One region of the Alteromonas sp. MmMcT2-5 genome, then DNA from elsewhere that is predicted to be linked to it. Evidence: predicted binding sites of a transcription regulator. Region 1 holds the regulator's gene; the other holds the start of a gene.
What was found. The regulator FNR, encoded in region 1, switches genes on or off when oxygen is low (the NO sensors DNR and NnrR bind a similar motif). The targets are predictions, from matches to a motif close to TTGATCTAGATCAA.

Region 1 (7,618 bases):
GACGGTATTAACGACGCTCCAGTTCTTGCCAGCGCTGATGTGGCAATTGCAGTGGGTAATGCCACAGACGTGGCTAAAACTGCGGCCGACGTGATACTGCTTGGCGATCAGCTGCTTTCTGTACCAGAACTTATTCGAACTGCGCACCAAGTGAAGCAAAAAATAAGGCAAAATATTGGCTGGTCGGTAGGTTACAACGTTTTGATCTTACCTTTCGCCGTATCAGGCCTACTTTCACCGTGGATGGCTGTTGTTGGTATGTCGTTAAGCAGTATCATTGTGGTCACAAACTCAACGCGACTTTTGAGCAAATAGCATGAGTATTATTTACGTATTAATTCCAATCGCCATCATCATTGTTGCCGTCGCCATCGTGATATTCTTTTGGGCGGTGAAAACCAATCAATTTGAAGATTTAGATCGCCAAGGGTATAGCATATTGTTTGACGATGATCTTCCGCCAGAAGAAAAAAAGCTAGCTGAGCAACGCAAGCAACTTCAAGACAGTAAAGTAGACAAAAGCCAAGCGCCACATGGAAGGGATTAACTACTTCTCTGCCTTTCTTATCGGCTTAGCCGGTGGAGTTCACTGTGTGGGAATGTGCGGTGGAATTGTCGCTGCGCTAAGGATGGTATCGCCTAAAGGCGCTTCAGCACTACCCTATACCCTTGCCTATAACATGGGACGTATAGTGAGCTACACCATCGCCGGAGCAATAACCGGGGCACTTGGAAAAATTGCAGCAGATTATATACCTCTTGCCAACTATGCCCTTTCCCTACTTAGCGGAATCATGTTGCTTCTACTGGCGTGTTATTTGGGTAAGTGGTGGACTGGCTTAACAGTGCTGGAAAATGCGGGTAAAGGCCTATTTTCCAAAGTCCAGCCGCTTTCAAAACGCTTTTTGCCCTTTAAGACCCCTTTAAGTGCGTTGCCTTATGGTTTTATTTGGGGTTGGCTTCCTTGCGGTTTGGTGTATTCCACACTTACCTGGTCTCTCGCGGCGGGTAACGCGCTAGAAGGCGCTGCTATTATGTTCTTCTTCGGTTTGGGTACATTACCCACCTTGCTCGCTGCAAGCGCTGGTAGCCAATATATTGTTCGAAGTTTTCAACATAACCATTTTAGACAAATTATTGCAGTAATAATGGCAATATATGCAGCTTATCTTATTCATGGCGCAATCGTTTAAAAATGGGTGTATTATTGTCGGGTATTCTTTTAGAGAGCGTGCATTATGAGCAAAGGAAGCCAATTTTCTATTCACTGTCAAAACTGTAGTTTCAGTCACCTGTGTTTACCGGTGGCGTTAAACAAAACAGAAATCGAGTCTCTTGACGATATTATTGAACGCAAGAAGCCGCTTCATAAAGGTGACACGCTGATTCAAACTGGTGATAAATTCCGTTCTCTATTTGCAGTGAGAACCGGTTCATTCAAATCATTTGTGACTAATACCGAAGGTGAAGAACAGATTACCGGCTTCCACTTTCCTGGTGATATTATCGGTTTCGATGCATTAAGAGAGAACAAACACCAAAGCTATACTTCTGCGTTAGAAACTGCCATGGTGTGTGAGCTTCCCTACGAGACCCTCGACGAAATGTCAGTGCAATTTCCAAAGCTGCGCCACCAGATCATGAGCTTCATGAGCGCTGAAATAAAACAAGATCACGACATGATCATGCTTTTAAACAAGCGTACCGCAGAAGAGCGCTTACTGTATTTTATCTCACACCTGTCGCAACGCTTTGAAGAGCGTGGCTTTTCCCATAGAGAATTCCACTTAACCATGACGCGCAACGAAATTGGAAACTATTTAGGATTAACGATTGAAACGATTAGTCGTCTGTTAAGCCGTTTTCAAAAAGACAACATCATAAAAGTAGACGGCAAGCTTATTACTATTTTGGATTTCGATAGGCTAAACACCAAACTAGCGGCGCTTAACGGCCCTAGCGTTGTCTGCGGTTAGTCCTTTTTAAGTGTTAAATAAGGCGCGCACTAAGCGCGCTTTTTTGTAACCTGTGTTAGCCACCTATCTACCCTTTCAGCGCCACGCCGGTTGCTCCATATTCAATTAGGTAGGTTCACTCATGGTCGCCTCGTAAAATTCTTGATCTAAAACAACTTACGTTTTTCCCAATGTCGTTTATAGTTAGTATTAGAAAGCTTCGATTTCGACAGCCGCTACTAAGTTTCGTAGTTAGGGGGACGTTATGATTGAGTGTAAACGAATTCTGGCCGTGGTAGATGCCGAGCGCGATAACCAACCTGCACTAAGCCGAGCTTATGAACTCGCTTCAAAAACAGGCGCTTCAGTTACCGCAATGATGGTGGTATACGACTTATCTTATGATATGACGACCATGCTTAGCCCGGATGAGCGCGAGTCAATGCGCGATGCAGTTACAAAGGAGCATGCAAAATGGCTTGCCACCCACTTAAGAGAACAAGGATTCACTGAAACTGATATCGTTGTAGAATGGAATAATCGTGCGTATGAGTCGATCATTTACTACACCCTAAACAATCAGATAGATTTAGTGGTAAAGGCAACCAAAAAGCACGACGATCTTGCTTCTGTTATTTTCACCCCCACCGACTGGCATTTAATGCGTAAATGCCCTCGCCCAGTATTGCTCGTTAAAGAGCACGACTGGCCAGAAGGAGGAGAGATTATTGCTGCAGTAAACGTAGGCAGTGAAGACGATGAGCATGCCGCACTTAACGATAAGCTCACCCTCATTGCTAACGACTACGCCTCTTTATTGAAAGGGAGCGTAAATTTGGTCAACAGTTACCCTTCTACACCACTTAATATCGCCATAGAAGTACCTGAGTTCGACCCCGATACCTATCACGACGCGGTAAAAAATCATCATTTAAAAGAAATGCGTAGTCACGCGTTAAAGTACGGTATTCCTGAAAACAAATGCGTAGTAAGAGAAGGCCTTCCGGAAAAAGTTATCCCGCAAGTGGCAAAAAGACTGGATGCAGAGCTGGTTGTTATTGGTACCGTTGGCCGTGTGGGCATTTCAGCGGCCCTAATTGGTAACACTGCAGAACACGTGATCGACGAACTCAATTGCGATGTGCTTGCTATTAAGCCAGATGGATTTGTGTCGCCGTTGTCGGTGTAGTCTTTTTATCAGTACTACATAGCCCGTGTTTGCCGTTACTTAGCGGCCAACGCGGTATGTCACCAACAAATTTAACTTCACAAGCATGGTCTCGAAAAGCCGCTTTAATGTATAATGGTGGCTTTATCACAAACCAAGCTAGTTAATTATGAGTTTAGGCACAAACAGTGCTGACGCGTCGCCATTAAATGCTGCGCAAAGTAAGCAAAAGTACAACTTCAACAAACTTCAGAAACGACTTCGCCGCAATGTGGGTAAAGCCATTGGCGATTTCGGTATGATTGAAAACAACGACAAAGTAATGGTGTGTTTATCTGGCGGTAAAGACAGCTACACCATGCTAGATATTTTATTGTTTTTAAAGAAGATTGCGCCTATTCATTTTGATATCGTTGCGGTTAATCTTGACCAAAAGCAGCCTGGTTTCCCCGAACATATCTTGCCTGAATATCTAGAAAGCATTGGCGTTGACTACAAAATTGTAGAAGAAGACACCTACTCTATTGTTAAAGACAAAATTCCAGAGGGAAAGACAACATGCTCTCTCTGTTCTCGCTTGCGCCGTGGTATTTTGTACCGCACGGCAAAAGAGTTAGGTGCGACTAAAATTGCATTAGGTCATCACCGCGACGACATGCTAGAAACGTTTTTCCTCAATATGTTTCATGGTGGCAAGCTTAAGTCTATGCCGCCAAAGCTAGTCAGCGACAACGGTGAACACATCGTTATTCGTCCATTGGCGTACTGCACAGAAAAAGACATCGAGAAATATTCTCAGGCCGCTGAATTTCCGATTATTCCGTGTAACCTTTGTGGCTCACAAGAAAACCTACAGCGCCAAAACATAAAGGCTATGCTTCAAGACTGGAACCGTCGCTTCCCAGGTCGTATAGAGTCGATGTTCCGCGCGCTTCAAAACGTAGCGCCTTCACACTTAATCGACAGCAACCTTTATGATTTTAAAGCTATTGCTACACAAGAAGGCCCGGTAGAAGACGGTGATATCGGGTTCGATGAACCTTCTTTCACTACAGAAAATAGTACGGACTTCAGTGATGAAGATAATACTATTGAAGTAATAAACATTATGGAACCTAAGTAAATGAAAATTGGACTTGCGCTAGGTGCCGGTGCCGCAAGGGGCTGGACTCACATTGGCATAATTGAAGCATTAGAAAAACTCGGCGTAAAAATTGACGTTGTAGCGGGATGCTCTATTGGTGCCTATGTTGGTGCTGCCTACGCAAGTGGCAAGCTGGAAGGATTGAAAGAGTGGGCCTGTTCCCTTAGCGACTGGCAGGTACTTGCTCTTATGGGTGTAGGACTTAGACGCGGCGGCATTGCCAGCGGACAGAAGGTTTTCGACAAGCTAGCAAGCGAGTTTTGTGAATCGACTTATGAAGACATGCTTAAGCCGTTTGCGGCTGTGGCTACCGACCTTTATACCGGCCGTGAAGTAGTGTTTAACTCTGGTCCTATCGGAGACACCATTCAAGCATCCTGCGCTATTCCCGCACTTTTTGCGCCCGTAGCACATGGTGATCGTTGGTTGGTAGACGGTGCCGTTGTAAACCCTGTACCGGTGAACTTATGTCGCCAATTAGGGGCCGATTTTGTAATCGCGGTTAACCTTAACGCCGATTTTCGACCACTTCGTCTTGAAAAGTTGAGACAAGATCATGAAGAAAACCAGCGCAAAACCGAGGACTTTTTTACAAAGAGTCAAAACGTACTACGCCAATGGTTCTCCCCTGACAACAAAGAAGAAAAAGCCCTAGAGAAAAAAGATGAAAAAGACAGCGTCTCGGCTGGCAATGTTAAGACTGAAGAAGGCATTGCTTCTGATGTGATTGAAAAAGTGGAAGAAGAGTTGACCGAAGTCCCCGCTAAAGTGAACAAGCGAAACCCGCCTGGAATTATGAGCGTGATGAGCAGTTCACTTGAGATACTTCAAGCTCGCGTCACACGTTCACGTTTGGCTGGCGACCCGCCTGACATTCTTATTGAGCCTCAGCTTACCGACGTGGGTATTATGGAATTCCACAGAGCCGAAGAGCTATGCGCGAAGGGCGAAGAAACCATCGCGCGTTTAGCAGAGCAAATTAGGTATCAGCTTCTTACCTAATCCCAAATATGCATTTAGCTTGAAGCCATAGCGGTAACACGTAGCGGCGCATGAGGCAGTGTTAAGCCTTTTGCGTCGTTGATCCAATCTTGTTCTAGATGCAATACGCCGTTATTGATTTGCACACCTTGTGGTGTAATGAAATCTAAATTCTTGTCATCAAACTGAATCATCAAGCCCTTTACCGAAGGCATCATGAAAGACAAAAAGCTTCCCATTTCATTAAAGAAAGCTTCGTACTGACCATACAAAAACGTAAGGTCGTCTTTTGTGTAATACTGCTTAAGATATTCCGGCTTGGTTTCAAGTTGTACCGACATATCACACACGTTCGCGCGTTCGTTTAAATCGATGCGAACCAGTGCGTTGGCAAGTTTCAGGGCCTTTTCAGTAGGCACCGTGAATCGCCCTTCACCACTCACTTCTAAGGGCATTGTTTTCTTATCGGTTACGATAGACGCTCCGTTAACTTCACATAAACGCCCTTCGCCAACACGAACAAACCCGAATGCAAACTGAAGTGCTTGGGTATCTTCATTATCCAGCTTTTTAACATGGCTATAGAAACGGCTGTACTCAACATCTATCGTTTCAGCAGCAACGGAAGAACTGCCTACACCAATAAACAGAGATGAAGCAAAAAATAAAGCAGCGCGTATCATTCGGATAAAAACTCCTCGTTAAATAGGATCATAGTTTGAAGCTCTTCAACATAAGCGGCTCCTCGCTCAGAATAGTTCATTAGCCCTTCAGCTAACGCAACACCAGTAATAGGAATTTGGTTTGCACGCAGTCGACTGCGGATCTCTCTTAAATCCGCATACGCGTCGTGGCGGTTTAAATTTCGCATGTAGGTGTACGTTGCACGCGACAAACTGTCGAATTTGGCAACTTCATGAGATGCCCCATCGTTTCGACGGTTAGGAACAAAACCACACCCCTTAGAGAAACACCATAAACCAAAGAAGTTATAGCCCTTTCTTGCGAACCGGCTGGCGCCCCAAGCTGACTCATTCGCGGCTTGCACGAGCACGAGTTCGGCTGGTAGAACATCAATTTTTTGTAGTAAAGCTAGCAATTTTGATTTTAGCGGCTGCGTTGGCTTAACTCGATATTCCTCTTCTAACCATTCAAGCCTTGCCATATCTTCTTCAGAGAGCGTTTCGTTAGCTAACGCCTTTCTATATAAGGTTTGTACGTAATGTCTAAGCGTGAGTAGATACGCATTCTGCTTCTCTATTTCGGGGCGTAAATAGTTAAAAAACGCCTCTTTCTTCTCTTTTACATCTGTATAGGCAGAGAAGTTAGGCACTGGCTTTTTAGCTTCAACCGTTTGCGGTATATCTAAAATATCCGGTTCGTCCTCAGTAAAAATTATGGCGTTAATGACGATTACCGCCAATACGCCTAACGTAATAAGGACAATTTTAAAGGTTTCACGCTTATGCATCGAAGCTAGACTCATTCACATCGTTTTCAGATGCTTCCGTGCTTACTCCCTGCTCGCCAATCAGTTCCTGATAGAGCAAGCCCATCATACTAAAATAAAAAGGTAATACCCAAATAAGTGAAAAGCCCAGCGTTAATGGCACCGACACAAACAGTAAAAAGAACACACCAAATATGCTGGCAATTTGAGCCCAGTATGCATTAAATACGCGACACGACAGGATGATCGCACTAATTGGCGTTAACTTTCTGTCAGCAACCAACATAAGTGAAAAGGACGAGGCTAAATAAAAATAAACGCCGGGTATAATAAGCAACATCATACCTAGTTGAACAAGAATACTGTTTACTAGCTGAGTTAGCGCCAGCAAGAATATCAAGGGGAAAAACTGGAATACGGTAAATACTGAAGTTTTAGTGCCGCGGGCAACAAAAACGCCCATCATATACAACCCCGTCAACAGCGGGGCAACGATGCAGATTGCAACAATTTCTATGATAGACTGATGCTCGAATACATAGGTCCCATCGTCATTTATTGTGATGTACTGCTGAGCAAATACACCTAACACGACAAACGTCAAAAATAGAACAACACTTCCCTGCAGCAATGATGAAAAGTTTGCCTTTGTTAAACCGGCAGCGCGGCGCAATAGACCTTTGGTATCAAATTGATACTGTTTAGACAACGTATTGTTCAGGCGGTCTTGGTTTACGTCTTTCACACAACTCTCTTATCTTTTTGAAAAATCGGCGGGATTATACCAATTCACAAAAACAAATGCCTGTTTGTAAGGTAAACAAACGTTAACCTAGTACTAATTTCGCAGCTAAACCGACGAGTAGCACCCCCATCGCACGGTCTAACCAATACCCTTTTTTACCAATAAGCTCAGCTAC
Region 2 (7,618 bases), on a different contig from region 1:
TGCCGTACACCATGGCTGTGCCTGTTCACGAAATGCTAAACGCGGCGAACTTAAGCTGGCGTTTAACCACCATGCTTACTGAAAGCGCAACACTTGCGGTTACTAAACACGCCAGTAAAGAATTAAAAGATATCTACCTTGCTAAGCTAATCAGCGGTGAGTGGACAGGTACCATGAACCTGACCGAACCTCATGCAGGAACAGATTTGAGCTTGCTTAGTACCAAAGCAGAGCCACAAGGCGACGGCAGCTATAAAGTCACCGGTAATAAGATCTTTATTACCGCAGGTGATCACGATTGGAGTTCGAACGTTATTCACCTTGTTCTAGCTCGTCTACCTGACGCCCCTAAAGGCGTTAAAGGCATCAGCTTATTCTTAGTGCCCAAGTTCTTTCCAGATGCCAGCAATGAGCCTGGTGAGGCGAACAGCTTGTCAGTGGGAAGCATCGAACACAAAATGGGGATCAAAGCGAGCCCGACTTGTGTGATGAATTTTGACGGTGCAACGGGTTACCTTGTAGGTGAAGAAAACCAAGGGCTGGCATGCATGTTCACCATGATGAACGATGCACGCTTCCAAGTAGGTCTGCAAGGTTTAGGGGCGGCAGAAGCCTCTTACCAAGGCGCGCTGACCTATGCCCGCGAGCGCGTTCAGTCTCGCGCACCTCAGGGTATTCAAAATCCAGAAGGCAAAGCAGACCCAATCGTCTTTCAACCTGACGTAGCGCGTATGTTACTTACGCAGAAATCACTGATTGAAGGCTGCCGTGCACTTTCACTTTTCTATGCCAAGTTTATGGACGTTGAGAAGCTTGGTGAAGGTCAAGAAAAAGAAGATGCCGACAAGATACTTCAGTTTTTAACTCCAATCTGCAAAGCTTTTATGACGGATATGGGCCTTGAGACCACCAGCCTAGGTGTACAAGTATTTGGTGGTCACGGCTTTATTCGTGAATGGGGTATGGAACAACTTATGCGCGACGTGCGCATTGCTATGTTATATGAAGGCACCAACGGTATTCAGGCGCTAGACCTTATTGGTCGTAAGCTTACCCGAGATGGCGGTCAAATGATGGAAGCGACCTATAATGCGTTTAACGCTTTAGTTAGCGACATTCAAGACAGTGAGGCGAAGGGTCTGGCTCAAGGAATTCTTGATGACTGGCGTGCATCTTCAGCCGATTGCTTAGGTATGGATGCAACCACTGCTGCGGCAGCTGCCTGTGATTATTTGGCGTACAGCGCCTATTCACTGATTGGGGTACTGTGGTATAGCATGGCTGACAAAGCGCAGGCATCAGGTAATGCGGTACTTGCAGCGTCTAAGATGAAGACACGTGACTTCTATATGGAACGTATCTTGGTACGTCGCGATGCGCACAAAGCCGCTTATAAAGCTGGCCCTGAAAGCACCCTTGCAATATCAGGTAATGAGTTTGATTATCTGTAGGCAGCTTATATTGCTATAGCCCGTGAAATATGGGCTATGAATGCAAAAAAGGTCACTATATGTGACCTTTTTTATTATGACTTGAACGAAACTATTAGTCGTTCGCTGCTACTTGGGTTGAAAAGGTATCTGAAAACCAATCGTTAAGCATCGCTTTTTCATAAGAAAGCGATTCCGTGCGATTGCGACGAATATTCGACTCCATAAAATCCATATCTTTAAGTTTCACATCTTCACCACTTAAAATGACCTGACCGTCGGCATTAGCCAACGAGTAGCTAAATGTCATTCTAGGAATATCAACGCGCTTAATGATACGGACGTCGCTACCGGCGCCGTTACCGAAACCGACAAACTGGCTTGGCCAAACTTGGCCAGCTAAATCAACATTTGTTACTGTCATTGACAGCACTTGCGACTCAGGTAAATCACTGGCCAAATCTACAATATGTTCTTCAAGCTCTTGTAGCGTTCGTTCGCGGAACCGTTTACGAGATTCATTGGTTGGTCTTACATCGCTATAAGACTCAGGTTCTTCCCACGTTATCTTCACCTCAGCGGCTTGAGTGGGAGCAAAGACGGTAAGGAGTCCCACCGCTGTGGCGCAGCTTAAACAAGAAAAAGTACGTAATTTATTCACTTTTATGCTCCTAAATTCAGTCGTTTAAACTATGAGTTAGCAAGACATTTAGAGAAAGCTTAGCATGCAGCAATTGTCGGCTTTTATATCAGCTTTATATTTAACCAGCCTTGTTAAAATTGGCTAGTCTCGCTTTGCTACTTGCATAACTGACGACTGTTTAATGATTAGGCATAGTTGAACGCGTTTAGTTCCCGTAAAGTTGGGGTTTATATCGTCCTTTTCACAATAGGTGTGATAAAAACGTTTAACGCTTGCGCTATCAGCGGTGATTTGCTGAACATATGTTTGCTGGTAAGGCTTTAAGGGACTCAGCTGGATACTAATTTTATCTTGTAAACTACGCAGTTCTTCTCGCTCCGGTAAGGTGGCAATTGAAACTAGCCATTCAGAAAGCGAGTTCTGGATATCTTCAAAGAGATACTGAACAAAAGGAGACCGCAGCACAATTACCAAAACAATAATTTCAGCAGCGATGATAAAGAACCTTAACATGACTTCTCAGCTAACTTTGACAGACGTTTACTACAAATAGCGCCAATTTTTTAGCACCTTTCTCACTATGTGCTCAACTACACTTTGCCAATTTACATTTTCACAATGCTCACTGTACACGATTCAAACAGTAATTGACCACATTATTATCGACGATAATAGGGTCATATCGGTTTACCTGTAAATACAGTAAACTATACTCATGTATAGTAGGTAACGCCTAATCGTCAATGTTGGGTATCAAATGGCATCTGGCCGTTATATTAATCCTCATTATTCACGTAGCTGTATTTAACTATTTATAAAGTTACATAGACTGAGGAAATCAAGATAAAAAACGACTTATGTTCTGAAGTTTCAGTATTGACTGAAACTTTAAAAAGATACACCATACGCTGCATTATTGATCTACATTAAATATGACGTTTTGAACGCAGTTTTACTGCACAGGCAGTTCGTTACGTCACATAAGGTTAAGCTATGAATGAACAAATACCGGTAAAGACCGTTACACCGGTAAAAGTACATAAACCCAAAGGTAGACCTGAGGGTAAACGCCACGACTCTCGTAGCCGTATCTATGTGCGGGCTGTACAAGGCCCTTTAGAGACGTTTAGACGCATGTTTGGCCTTTTCTTTTTGGGCCTCTTTGCCATCATTCCATGGATTCAGTATAACGGGCATCAAGCCGTGCTACTCGATATTGGTGAGCAGCGATTTACTATATTCTCACTAACCTTGTGGCCTCAAGATCTCACTTTACTGGCCTACATATTTATTGTTTCCGCCTTTGCTCTGTTCTTCGTCACCACTTTCGCTGGTCGAGTGTGGTGTGGATTTATGTGTCCTCAAACAACGTGGGTATATATTTATACGTGGTTCGAAGAGAAATTCGAAGGCCCGCGCAACAAGCGTATAGCGCTGGATGCACGCAAAATGGATGCAGATAAATTTTTGCGTAAAACAGCTAAGCACACCGCTTGGGTATTGGTAGCGCTGTTAACGTCTTTAACCTTCGTTGGCTATTTTACGCCAGTTGATGAACTGTTTATCGATTTTGTGACATTTAACACCAGCTTCTGGGCAGGTTTATCGGTTATTTTCTTTGCCGTATGTACCTACGGAAACGCTGGCTACATGCGCGAAATCATGTGCACGCACATATGCCCGTATGCGCGTTTTCAGTCTGCCATGTTCGACAAAGACACGTTTACTGTATCGTACGATGCAAAGCGTGGAGAGCAACGCGGCCCGCGACCACGCAAACTTAGTCACGAGCAAGTAAAGGAAAAAGGGTTAGGCGACTGTATAGACTGTAACCTGTGTGTTCAGGTATGCCCAACCGGTATCGATATTCGAAATGGCTTACAATACGAATGCATCAACTGCGGCGCCTGTGTTGATGCGTGTAACGGTGTTATGGATAAAATGGGTTATCCTAAAGGCCTGATCAGCTTTACCTCGGAAGAAGAACTAGCTGGCGGTAAGACTCACATTTTACGTCCAAAGTTAATTGGTTACTTTGTGGTTTTAGTGGTGATGACAGGCTTGTTGTTTGCCAATATTTGGATGCGCAGCCCCACCGAAGTTGACATTATCCGCGACAGAAACTCGCTATACCGCGAAACGAATGAGGGACTAATTGAGAACGTTTATACAATAAAAGTACTTAACAAAACACAGCAAACCCAAACCTACTCTATTGCTGTAAAAGGTTTGCCTGACTATAAGTACATTGGTGAGCAAACTGTAACAGTTGAAGGCGGTGCGGTGTATAGCACGCCAATTTCAGTTGCAACTGACGCCTATAATCTGGAAGATACGGTTACCGATATTTTTATCAGTGTAACCACCACTATTGATGGGGAAACGGTTACTGTTGATGAGCCAACAAAGTTCCTTTATCGATGACAGATTTTTCATTCTCTGGCCTCAGCCCAGACACCATATTAGATGCCCTGGAAAGTCAGGGCATTTTTCTTCAAAGCGGTTTGCTAGCACTAAATAGTTATGAAAACCGCGTCTATCAGTTTTTGGCTGAAGACGGTCAGCGCTATGTAGCAAAATTCTATCGCCCAGGTCGATGGACCGACGCTCAAATTCTTGAAGAACACGCGTTTGCTGCAGAGCTAATCGAAAACGAAATTCCATTGGCTGCGCCCATTTCTCTCAATGGCAGCACGCTGCATCATCACACCGTGGCCGAAACTGACTATCGATTTGCGTTATTTCCTTCGGTAGGCGGCAGGCAATTCGAAAATGACAACCTTGATCAACTCGAATGGATGGGGCGTTTCATTGGCCGTATTCACCGCGTGGCCCATGCTAAAGGGTTTGCACATCGTCCCTCGATTGATATTGAAAGTTACCTCGGTGAACCGAAGCAGGTGCTTACGCAAAGCACACTGCTGCCAGAGCATCTAAAGACAGCATTTTTTGCCATACTTAACCCCGTGATTGACGCCACGAAAAAAGCGTATAACCCAACATCTAGTATTCGGCTTCACGGTGACTGCCACCCAGGCAATATACTGTGGCGCGATGGCCCTACTTTTGTTGATCTTGATGATTGCCGCATGGGCCCTGCTATCCAAGATTTGTGGATGATGCTAAGCGGCGACCGCCAACAACAACTATTGCAGCTCGATACTTTGGTTGAAGCATACGAGGAGTTTCACCCGTTTGACACTGCACAGTTGCCACTTATTGAGCCCCTCCGCGCTATGCGAATGGTGCATTACATGGCATGGCTTTCACGACGCTGGGAAGACCCTGCTTTTCCGCGGGCATTTCCTTGGTTTGCTGAAGGTAAATATTGGGAAGGCCAAATACTTGCTTTGAAAGAACAGCTATCGGCCCTTCAAGAGCCTCCACTGAAATTAGGATATTGAGCCAGCCCCTTTACTGCTGAAAAAACGCTTTTTCCATGACCGTTGCCGATAATCTTATGGCGGTTACGAAAAAGCGTAAGGTATAAGAAACCGTATTCGCTATCACTTTTTAACTTAGATATAATCGACAGTGTGTAGGTGCTCTTGTCTAGCTCCGTATTATACCAGTCCGCATAGATAATTACCCACTCAGCGAGAGTTAAAATGTTCGTAATCGCGGCGTGTTACCGTAGGTATAGTGGTTCTACATCAAGGTAACACAACAAAGAGTACGAACATTTTAAACTCGCCCTTCGGGAAGGTCTGGCAAGCTTCCTAGCTGCATTCTGGGAATTTGAAAGGGAACAGCCATTCCTGCATTCCCACGCTTTGCTATGAAGCTTGCCAGCGCCTTCTGAGTGGGCAATGATCTATGCGGATTGGTATTAACTACGGCGACAAGGGTTAAACGGGAAATCAGTGAAAAACTGATGCTGCCCCCGCAACGGTAAACTCAACGCGTTGTCGTTTTCTTTTCATACGCCACTGTCTTTTATGCGTTAGGTATTTAACGCCATTAGATGGGAAGGCAAAAGAGCTATTACATTTTTAGTAATGGTGAGTAAGCCCGGATACCGGCCTGTACTTCATGGTGTCGTTTGCTTGCTCACATCCATAATTAAGCAAAAACGTGCACTTTCCCTAATCATGTGCTCGGGTGGAGCGCATCAAAGACAACATAAAAACCATGCGTACACATTTTACTAAAGCAGCCCTTAGCGCTGCAGTTATTTCGTGCTTAAGCACACCTGCCTTTGCTCAAACTTATGACCAAGATATTGAAACCTTAACAGTAACAGGCACGCGTTTGCCTATTTCGTTAACCAAACTTCCTGGTTCAGTTTCGGTGCTAACTGAAAGCGACATTCAAGCTTCGGGCGCACTTCAACTTACCGATCTAATTCGCGGCCTACCTGGCGTTAGCTTGTCTCAGTCAGGCAGTCCTGGTGGCTTAACAGAGCTGCGCGTGCGCGGCGGTGAAACCAACCATCTACTTGTTTTAATTGATGGCGTTGTTGCCAACGACGTAGGCCAAGGAAGCCTGGTTGACCTTGCTCACTTAACTAGTACAAACGTGGTGCGCATAGAACTTCTTCGAGGCCCGCAAAGCGCAAGATGGGGCAGCGGCGCTATCGGTGGTGTATTGAGCATTACTACGAAGTCAGGCCAGTTTGCCGATAATGCGTCACACGTAGACTTCTCTGCTGGCGTTGGCACACAAGGTACATTGCAGGGCAGCATGAACGCGCGCTCGCAAAGCGATAACGTGGGTGTTTCAGCATACGCCAGCTACATTCGCACCGACGGCGACAACGTATCTCGTGTTGGTAACGAAGATGATGGCTACGATAACATGACCGCTGGTATTAATATTAATTATGCCGCAACGTCGGAGCATACGTTAATAGCTAACCTTCGCACGGTTCAGTACGAGAATGATTACGACGGCACTGATTTTGTGACGACAGGCCTTCCTGCTGACTCAGATAACGTGACGGATGGTTCACAAATTAGTGCGAAATTAAGATGGGAATTTGCTCCGGAAAATACAGGTTATCGCTCAGCGCTAAGTGCGCATTATCGCAAAGACGATAACGATAACACCGAGTCAGGTGCAGACACTGGCGGCACCACTGGTGAGCGCATAGAGTTAAACTGGACAGGTTTCTATACCATGGATAACTGGGATTTTGCTGGCGGTGTTGAATACCTACAGCGCCTTTTTACCCAGCGCGGCCCAATTGCATTTGGCGATCCGAACCAGAAGCAGCACGACAATACTTATAGCGTATTTGCCGAGACAAATGGCCAGCTAACCGAGTCGCTAACCGCAACACTAAGCGCACGATTCGACAACAACAGTGAGTTCGACAATGCCGTAAGTTATCGCGGTGGCCTTACGTGGCAGCTTAACGATTACTACGCTGTTTTTACCAGCTATGGTAAAGCTGTTAAAACCCCCACCTTCACCGAGCGCTTTGGCTACTTCCCTGCAAGCTTCATCGGCAACTCAAACCTAGAACCTGAAACCAGTGAAGAATGGGAAATAGGCGTTAAGGCAAACTGGAAATCACTGTCTGCACAAATCAGCGCATACACTA

Region 2: ccoG (cytochrome c oxidase accessory protein CcoG) is a predicted target of FNR. The motif match lies at 2,990-3,003, and genes of this name have one in related genera.

What each region holds. Positions count from the first base shown of each region.
Region 1 covers NZ_JAKRFB010000022.1:61,687-69,304, reverse strand. Annotated here, with positions in the region: gene MHN09_RS11140 (heavy metal translocating P-type ATPase) at 1-315, shown strand, start outside; gene ccoS (cbb3-type cytochrome oxidase assembly protein CcoS) at 317-547, shown strand; gene MHN09_RS11130 (sulfite exporter TauE/SafE family protein) at 534-1,193, shown strand; gene fnr (fumarate/nitrate reduction transcriptional regulator Fnr) at 1,239-1,976, shown strand; gene uspE (universal stress protein UspE) at 2,221-3,144, shown strand; gene ttcA (tRNA 2-thiocytidine(32) synthetase TtcA) at 3,293-4,246, shown strand; gene MHN09_RS11110 (patatin-like phospholipase family protein) at 4,247-5,269, shown strand; gene MHN09_RS11105 (DUF2987 domain-containing protein) at 5,284-5,931, opposite strand; gene MHN09_RS11100 (glucosaminidase domain-containing protein) at 5,928-6,719, opposite strand; gene MHN09_RS11095 (stress protein) at 6,712-7,443, opposite strand; gene MHN09_RS11090 (LysE family transporter) at 7,526-7,618, opposite strand, start outside.
Region 2 covers NZ_JAKRFB010000010.1:42,590-50,207, forward strand. Annotated here, with positions in the region: gene MHN09_RS06785 (acyl-CoA dehydrogenase family protein) at 1-1,451, shown strand, start outside; gene MHN09_RS06790 (DUF3016 domain-containing protein) at 1,546-2,091, opposite strand; gene MHN09_RS06795 (hypothetical protein) at 2,215-2,586, opposite strand; gene ccoG (cytochrome c oxidase accessory protein CcoG) at 3,067-4,497, shown strand; gene MHN09_RS06805 (serine/threonine protein kinase) at 4,494-5,477, shown strand; cobalamin riboswitch at 5,881-6,115, shown strand; gene MHN09_RS06810 (TonB-dependent receptor) at 6,205-7,618, shown strand, end outside.